Regions from separate parts of the Gordonia sp. ABKF26 genome, predicted to be linked through region 1. Evidence: predicted binding sites of a transcription regulator. Region 1 holds the regulator's gene; the other holds the start of a gene.
What was found. The regulator LexA, encoded in region 1, represses DNA repair genes until DNA is damaged. The targets are predictions, from matches to a motif close to CGAACANNTGTTCG.

Region 1 (4,564 bases):
AGATCACGCAGCGGACCCAGGATCGCGAGACCGACTTCGTTGCTGGGGATCTCGGCCGATCCGCTCGCGCGCACCGTGTCCTCGACCTGCTGGGCGAGTTGCGCGAGTGCGTCCTCGGCGACGTGCCGGCCCTGACAGGCACGACGCACACCGCGCATGACCTTCTCGCGACTGAACGGCTCGGTGACCCCGTTGCGTTTGACCACGGCGAGCACGGCGCTCTCCACCGTGGAGAATCGGCGCCCGCACTCCACACACGAGCGACGCCGTCGGATGGCCTGCCCTTCATCTGCGACACGCGAGTCGATGACCTTGGTGTCGTCGTTCTTGCAGAAGGGGCAGCGCATCGTGTCCTCACGCAGGTCGCGGGACGCTGGAACGCACCGAAACCGTGCGCCCGGCCGCTTCTCGGCCGGCCCCTGTGACATCGAGGATACCGCCCGGCCTCAGCGGTACCGGGGGGTGAGCAGGGGCTGACCCACCTGCAGCGCACTCGACGGCAGATCGTTCATCGCGACGATCTCGTCGATCACGATGTCGCGGGGCATCTCGGGCGCCACCCGGCCGGCGATCGTGCTGAGGGAATCCCCGGCGCGCACGTGGACGACCTCTGCGCTCACCGCGGCGGGCGTCATCGAGTCCGAATAGTTCTGACCGACGACACCGAACACCCACACGACGAACGCGAGGCCGACGCCGGCGAGGACCGCGACGGCGGTGCGGCGACGGCGACGGAACACCGCTGCATCCGGACCGACCGGCCCGCGGCCCCGGGCACCCACCGGGGAGCCGCAGTGCGTGCCGCCGACGCGTGGCGTCAGTGGCGACCCGCCCACCGGACGGTTGCCTGCCGGCCGGTTGTCGACGGGCCGAGAACCGTCGGACAGCGGGGTCCGGGTCCGGATACGGTCGGCGCGGTCGGTGCGCGCCCGGATGGTGTCGGGACGCTCGGTACGGACGGGAGCGACGAGAGTGGCGGTGCGCATGGTGCCCTCCGGGTGTTCGGTGCGGGATCTTCGGGTGTTCGGGTGTCTGGCGTTCGGTGTTCGAACTTCGATCAGATGTTCGATGCACTGATGTTCGAATTTGTAGCACGGCGCACCGACAAAGTCTCGCGACACATCGAACAAATGTTTGAGGTGCAGGTCGCACTCCGCTAGGCTCGGACGCGGCTGAACATCCCCACGGGCCATCTACCAGCACGTTCCGAAAACGAGAGGAACCGAACATGAGTGACACCGGCGATAGGCGCGGCCGAGCGCGGGGAGCCGACGACGAGGCCCCTATCGACGTCGCCGCCGCCGAGGCCTCACTCACCCCGCGCCAGCTCGGGGTCCTGGAAGTCATCCGCCGCTCGGTACGCGAGCGCGGTTACCCGCCGAGCATCCGCGAGATCGGCGACGAGGTCGGCCTGGCCTCGACATCGTCGGTCGCCCACCAGCTACGGACCCTCGAGCGCAAGGGTCTGCTCAAGAGGGATGCGAACCGGCCGCGTGCGGTCAACATCGCGCCGAGCGAATCGCCGTCGCCGGAGACCCCGTCGGCCGGCCGGCTGCCCGAGCCGACCTTCGTGCCGGTCCTCGGCCGGATCGCGGCCGGTGGCCCGATCCTGGCCGAGGAGGCGGTCGAGGACGTGTTCCCGCTTCCTCGCGAGCTGGTCGGCGAGGGCTCGCTCTTCTTGCTGCGCGTCGTGGGCGAGTCGATGATCGACGCCGCCATCTGCGACGGCGACTGGGTCGTCGTGCGGCAGCAGAACGTCGCCGACAACGGCGACATCGTCGCAGCGATGATCGACGGCGAGGCCACCGTGAAGACCTTCAAGCGTCAGGGCGCCAATGTGTGGCTGATGCCGCACAACGAGCTGTTCGATCCCATCCCGGGCAACGACGCCGTGATCCTCGGCAAGGTCGTCACCGTGATGCGGCGAGTCTGACCTCTCCCCCGACCGAACGGTCGAGCACCGCCGCGGCAGCTTCTCGCGCCGCGGCGGGGTCGGACGTGGCCAGCGCGGCGTCGGCGGCGGCGCGGCAGTCCTGGGCGGTCACCTCGCCGAGCCGAGCCCCCACCGCGGCGGCCGCGGTCGGCGCGCTGGACAGCGAGGTCACCCCGAGACCGACGAGCACGCAGGCGAGATTCGGATCGGCAGCCGCCTCACCGCACACCCCGACCGGCTTGCCCTGGCGGACACCCGCTGCGGCGACACCCGCGATCAGGCTGAGCACCGCAGGCTGCCACGGATCGGTCAATCCGGCGAGATCGGCCGACATCCGATCGGCCGCCATCGTGTACTGCGTCAGATCGTTGGTGCCGATCGACACGAAGTCCACCTCGGCGAGCACGGCCTCGGCCAGGATGGCGGCCGCGGGCACCTCGATCATGACCCCGGCGACCAGGCCCCGGCCGCGGACCTCCGCGGCGAAGGCGCGCGCCTCGGACGGCGAGGCGATCATCGGCGCCATGACCCACGGCGCGACGTCGGAACCCGACGCGGCGTGCGCGATCGCGTCGAGCTGGTGGGCTCGGATCTCGGGATGCGCCAGGGCGATTCGATCCCCACGGACACCGAGCGCGGGATTGGATTCGTCTGGGTGGGTCACGAACCTCAAGGGCTTGTCCGAGCCGGCGTCGAGGGTACGGATCACCACCTTCTGGCCGTCGAAGGCATCGAGTACCTCGCGGTAGATCGCCGCCTGCTCGTCGACCGATGGTTCGTCGGCGCGTTCGAGGAAGGCGAGTTCGGTGCGGAAGAGTCCGACGCCCTCGACCGGGTGCCCGGCGGCGGCCCGCGCCGACGATCCGTCGGCGACATTGGCGAGCACCGAGACGGCGATGCCGTCGGCGGTCTGCCCCGGACCCGTCCACCCGGCGACGAGCTCGGCGTGCCGACGATCCTCCTCGACTCGCGCCCGCGCCGTCTCCGCGTCCGGCTCCACCTCGACCCGGCCGGTCGTCCCATCGACGAGAACCGTTGTGCCGGGTCCGATCTCGGCGAGATCGGCCACGGCCACCACACACGGGATCCCCAGTTGCCGGGCGATGATCGCGGTGTGGCTGGTCGGCCCACCCAGCCGGGTGACGAGCGCGATCGTGGTCGTCGGGTCGAGACCGGCGGTGTCGGCGGGTGCGAGGTCGTCGGCGAGCAGCACCGAGGGCACCTGCGGTGTCGGCACGCCCGGTTCGGGTAGACCGAGCAGTTCGGCGAGCACGCGGTCGCGCACATCGTTCAGATCGGTGACCCGCTCGGCCATCAACCCGCCGAGTTTGGTGAACACCGCCGCGAACTGATCGGTCGCGGCGACGGCAGCGGCCTCGGCCGTGGCGCCCTTGGTGATGAGCGCGCTCGCGGCCCCGATCCACCCCCGGTCCTCGGCGAGTCCCGCGGTCGCCGCGAGCACCTCCGCGGTCACCCCGGTGTTCTGGGAGGCGCGCGTACGCAGTCGCGAGGCGACGGCGCCGGCCGCCGTGGCGAAGCGTGTCACCTCGTCGGCACGACGCTCCTCGGGGATCTCCACGCCGACGCCGAGCTTCTCCGGCGAGTGATCGGGTCGCTCGCCCGGCCACAGCGCGGGACCGTGGGCCAGTCCGCCGACCACCGGGGTCCCTGTCAGGATCTGCGCCATCGTCTTGCCTCTCACTCGACTACCGATGTGACCACCGTTACAAAAAGTGCTTGACTTGTCAACACAAACAGGCGTAAACACAATTACTACAACATGCAATCCCACACGCCTCAACAAGCGGGGTGGTCGGAACCGGAGATCGGAGCGGTGTGTACGCCGAGGAGAGACAACAGGCGATCGTCGACGAGGTGCGCGTCGCCGGACGGGCGTCGGTGGCTGCGCTCGCCGAGAAGTTCGACGTCACGAGCGAGACCGTCCGTCGAGACCTCGCCGTCCTGGAGCGTGCCGGACATCTGCAGCGGGTCCACGGCGGTGCCGTGCGCGCCGAGGTCATGCGCGCCCTGGGCGAGCTCGGCATCGACGAGCGCGAGTCGAGCCAGATCGAACAGAAGACGGCGATCGGCCGGGCGGCGATCCGTTTCCTGCCGCCGGACGGCGGTTCCGTGCTCTTCGACGCCGGCACCACGACCTACCGCGCCGCCGAGGCGACCGCGCCCGATCGGAGGCTCACCCTGTTCACCAACAGCCTGCCCATCGCCGGCCTGCTGGCCGGCACCCACCCCGACGGGCTCCATGCGCTCGGCGGACGCGTCCGTGGTCTCACCCAGGCCACGGTGGGCGTCGAGACGGTGGACGCGCTCCGCCGCCTGCGGGTCACCACCGCGTTCCTCGGCACCAACGGTCTGAGCGAGTCCCATGGGCTGTCGACTCCCGATCCCGACGAGGCGGCGGTGAAAGCGGCGATGGTCGCGGCCGCGCAACGCGTCGTGGTCCTCGCCGACAGCTCGAAGATGGATCGCGAAGACCTCTCCTCCTTCGCCGGGATCGACGACGTCGACGTCCTCATCACCGACTCCGGGATAGACCCGGCCTTCTCGGCGGCACTGTCCGCGCGCGGCGTCGAGGTCGTGATCGCATGATCGTCACCGTCACCGCGAACCCCA
Region 2 (4,564 bases), 460 kb from region 1:
GCCGCGTACCCAACCTGGCGGGTCAGTACAGCTAGTCCGGGTAGCGCGGCGACACCTGCCAGGTAGGCGTCGGTCGCCTTCCGGCCGCGGAACTCGCTGTCCATTCCGATCGGCGGCTGAAGGAGGCAGAGCGTCTGGCCGCCGTCGCAGGGGAAGGCGGTGCCGAGGAGGGCGCCGACGCGCCACTGGGAGGCGATGTGGCGCAGCTCGGTTCGGGGGTCCGTCCAGTACGCGAAGTAGCAGGACCGACCGCTCGGTGAAGAGATCAGCGGAATCTCGGCCCTCGCTTCGCGGGCAACCATGCTCTTGCGACCGTCCGCGCCGACCACGATCGGGGCGACGGCACGGTGTTCGCGATCGTCGTCATCGGTGTAGACGACGCCCACGGCGCGGCCGTCCTTCCAGATCAACGACGTTGCGCGACATGGTTGTCGGAAGTCGGCGCCGGCGGCGATCGCGGTTCGTTGGAGGGCGGCGTCGAGGTGCGCGCGACGCAGGCACATCGCGTAGTCGATGCCCGAGACCGGTGAATAAGTGGTGCGCCAGCCGATCTCGTCGAGGACGGCCTCGGCGATCGGGAGACGCGGTGCGCCCGCGTCCTCGACGGCGGGCAGGGCGCCGAGCGCGTGGATCTCGGCCATGGTCGACGGCCAGAGCAGGTGCGTCGAGAGGGTGTCGGACGGAAAGCGGGCCGAATCGATGAGCAGGACACGTGATCCCCTGGTGGCCAGTGCGATTGCCGTTGCCGCGCCGGCGCACCGGGCACCGACGATGACGGCGTCGAAGTGCTCGGTTCGGATGCTCATCGCGAACTCTCCATCCCTCAGCTCGCCACATGGACACATGAGACGATATCCGTGCGGCGTCTCGCCGCGTGGCGGTTTGATCAGCTCCGTCCCGGATAGTGCTGTTGCACCCGGTGGTCGTGGCTTGGCTGTCATCGCGGTCGCGACCATCGGTGGGAGGGTGGCGAGAATCGAGATGGGCGCATGACTTCGAGCACCGTGGCGGAGTTGTTCTGACCGGCGGTGCTCGGGAGCCTGGTGTCTAGAAGGGTGGTGGGTTGGCGTCGTTCCAGCGCTGTTCGGCGCGTTGCTGGCGCCGGAAGTCGCTGTTGCGCAGGTCGTTCAGCCGTGCTCGGGCGGGGTGGTCGGGTGGCCGTCTCGGGGTGAGTTTGTTGAACAGGTCGCGTCCGCTGAAGGCGTTGCCGACGAACATGTGGCCGGTGGGTGTGGTGAACCACGCGGTGAGGAAGTCGTCCTGGTGGTCCTGCCAGCTGGTGAAGGTCTTGATTCGGTGATGAAACCGGCACAGCGGTTTCAGATTCCGCGCATCGGTCGGCCCGCCGCGTCGTGGGTCGGTGTGGTCGAACGGATCGGTGTGATCGAGATCGATCTGCCACACCGGGGCGTTGCAGCCCGGGAAGGTGCAGCACAGTTCACCCGCACGCACCAACGCCTGCAGCTTCTTCGATGGGGTGTATCGCGTCGAAGATCTGTCGGCCTCGGGTGCGACCGGTGCTGGTGCGGTTTCCGGTTCGGCAGGTGTGGGTTGGATGTAGGTGCGGCGGGCTTCGGCGAGCAGCGTTCGGGCGGTGTCGGCGTCGACGATGCCGAGCCGGTCGAGGAAGGCGGGGTCGTCGTCGAGGCCGATCAGCGTCGACAGGTTCACCACGATGTGAAACGTTGCGCGCGGAGCCTGCGACGGCGACGGCGAAACGGTCGGCTCCTGCGGGTCGGCGACAACCGCGTCGATGGCCGGGACGTCGGCGGGGGTGTCGAGGTCGTCGCTGGTCTCATCAAAGTCCTGCACCACCGTGGTGGTGCCGGCTTCGTTTGCGGCAGTGGCGCAGTCGTGGCACAGACAGGCGATTGCGGATTCGCTGCGGGCGAGTGCTTTGAGCGCGTCGGCACGTCGCTCGGGCAGGCTGCGCGGGTCCCCGGGATGTACCGCTGCGGCCATCGAGGAGAGGCGGGCGTCGAATTCGGCGGCATCGACGTCGGGCAACGTGCCGTTGATCCGGGACTGTCCGGGCGTGAACCGATCGGGGGTGACGGTCACCTTGCGGTCTTTGGTCACCCGTTCCTGGCGGCGGCGGATCGCCTCGGGTGCCCATGCCGCGACGATCGCGTCGACCATGGCGGTGAACCGAGCCGTGGACATCGGTGCTCGGGCGAAGATCGCCTCGGCAAGGTGGGCGTCGACGGTCTGCATTTCTTCGTCGTCGGTGATCAGTTCGGTGCGCTTGAGGGCGATCAGGAAGCGGCGCCTGTCGATTCGACCGCACGCGAGTGCGTGTCCGGTGAACGCGAGCCGGTAGCGCAGCGCGTCACCGGCGAAGATGAGTTCTTTCGCTTCGGCCGGGGTGACCGTGAGGGTGGCGCCGACTTCGGCGATGGCCTGTTCGAGGCCGGTCGGGCCGAACTGCTCATACGGGTTCTCCCCGGCGGCGACGCGTGCCGACAGGGCGTCGAAGGCTTCGATGGAGTCGAGTTCGCCGGTGTGCACCTCGGCGCGGCGCTGGGTGTAGTCCATTTCGCGTTCGTCGTGAATGAGACTGGCAACGGTCATCATTCGATGCGCAGACGCGGCCGCCAGGCCGGCGCAATGATTCAGGACCTCGACGAGTTCGGCGGCGGAGAGTTCATTGTCGGGACGAAGGCGCGGTTCGACGGAATGCTGTGATGGGTCCACCGCTGTGGATCCGGCCCCCGCCCCCGATGACATGACTCCACTGTACTCGAATATATGTTCGAGTCAAGGGGTCTGCGGATCTCGGCTCGGTCTGTGCACGTATGTAACCATGACGCACCGACAGGTCCTTGTCGCGAGTGCTATCCGACTCCTAGTGCAACGGTTCGTCGTCGAACGGCCAGCCCGATGCCTCGAGATGCCTTCGGACGCGGGCGATGTCGTCCTCGTGGGGGAGGTCTTGGGTGATCGCGGTGATCTTGACCCCGGCGTCGATCTTCGAGATCGGTTCGGGCGGCGGCGGTGCGTCCCCTCGATCGCGGATGAGGTCGGCGGATACGCTCTCCGCCTCTTCCTCGCTCAGCTGACGACGCAGGAGCGCGAACAACGGGACGTAGTCCTCGCGGGGCACCCCGTCGGGGTAGCCGACCCGCAGCCAATCCACGATCCGCTTCAAAAACTGGCCTCGGTCCGCCACGGTGCCTCTACTTGTAACCGAACGGGAAGATCTTCACGTCGAAGTAGTAGTAGATGGTCTGGCGGGTGATCCACAGCAGCGCGGTGACGATGACGAGTGCGACAACCGCGAAGATCACGTAACCGAGCAGTCGCAGGGAGGCACTGCCGTTCGAGATGGTGCCGTCCGCGCCGACGCCGGGCGCACCTTGGGCATGACAACGCAGGCCCACGGCGAACAGCGCGGGGAGTCCGGCGCCGAAAACCAGGCCCACCAGCAAGACCTTGATGATCGATTCGACGATGTCCATCGGTGTTCGAGTCCTTTCGGGATGCGTCGGTGACCGTCAGGCGATCGTGGTGGGCTTGGCCTGATCAGCCGGAATGATCGAGTCGGTGGTGTCGTCCCATTCGGCGTTGACGTTGTGCGAGTCGATCTTGTTCTGCTGCGCGCGCCAGTACAGGTACCCGGACGCGGCGAGCAGGAGGACGAAGATGGCGATGCCGCCCGCGACGTCGCCCAACAGATTGGCGATGAAGTAGCAGAAGGCACCGACGAGTCCCGCGGCCGGCAGCGTTGTCATCCACGCGACGGCCATACGTCCCGCGACCGACCATCGGACCTGCGCACCCTTCTTGCCTACGCCCGAACCCAGGATCGAACCGGTTGCCACCTGCGTGGTCGACAGGGCCATCCCGGCCGCACTCGAGGTGAGGATGATCGCGGCCGACGAAGCCTCGGCCGCCATGCCCTGGGGTGAGCTGATCTCGACGAGACCCTTGCCCAACGTCCGGATGATGCGCCACCCGCCGAGGTAGGTCCCGATCGCAATGGCTGCGGCACAGGAGAAGACGACCCAGAAGGGCAGGCCGTGGCTCACCGTCGAGGCGTCGAGGTGGCCGGTGACGATGAGTGCCATCGCGATGACCCCCATCGTCTTCTGTGCGTCACCGGTTCCGTGAGCAAGCGACACCAGGGACGCGCTCGCGATCTGGCCGTACCGGAACCCGGCCTCTTTGCGGTTCGCGTCGATACGACGGGTGATCGCGAAGACGAGCCACGTGCCGCAGGCCGCCACGATGCACGCGATGACGGGCGCGAACAGCGCGGGGACGATGATCTTCGAGAGCACACCGTGCCAGTTGATGCCGGAGAGGCCGATCGCCGCGATACCGGAACCGATGAGCCCGCCGAACAGTGCATGGGACGACGAGGACGGTAGGCCGAACAGCCAGGTGAACAGATTCCAGAGAATGCCGCCGATGAGTCCGGCGAAGATGATCAGCAGGGCGGTGGTCGGAGTGAGTCCGGTGACGACGTCGCCCGACGTCTGCTGGATGTTGAGGACGTCCTTGGTGATGGTGGCGGCCACCTCCACGGACAAGAACGCGCCGACGAGGTTGAGGACGGCGGATA

Region 2: the regulator LexA is predicted to act here: its motif matches at 2,742-2,755, upstream of AB4Z55_RS18650 (DUF222 domain-containing protein).

What each region holds. Positions count from the first base shown of each region.
Region 1 is NZ_JBGCVZ010000003.1:3,567,129-3,571,692, forward strand. It holds gene nrdR (transcriptional regulator NrdR) at 1-347, opposite strand, end outside; gene AB4Z55_RS16465 (LysM peptidoglycan-binding domain-containing protein) at 447-986, opposite strand; gene lexA (transcriptional repressor LexA) at 1,229-1,933, shown strand; gene AB4Z55_RS16475 (phosphoenolpyruvate--protein phosphotransferase) at 1,911-3,620, opposite strand; gene AB4Z55_RS16480 (DeoR/GlpR family DNA-binding transcription regulator) at 3,770-4,540, shown strand; gene pfkB (1-phosphofructokinase) at 4,537-4,564, shown strand, end outside.
Region 2 is NZ_JBGCVZ010000003.1:4,029,629-4,034,192, reverse strand. It holds gene AB4Z55_RS18655 (NAD(P)/FAD-dependent oxidoreductase) at 1-806, opposite strand, end outside; gene AB4Z55_RS18660 (IS481 family transposase) at 1-35, shown strand, start outside; gene AB4Z55_RS18650 (DUF222 domain-containing protein) at 1,048-2,727, opposite strand; gene AB4Z55_RS18645 (DUF3349 domain-containing protein) at 2,846-3,169, opposite strand; gene AB4Z55_RS18640 (hypothetical protein) at 3,177-3,458, opposite strand; gene AB4Z55_RS18635 (inorganic phosphate transporter) at 3,495-4,564, opposite strand, start outside.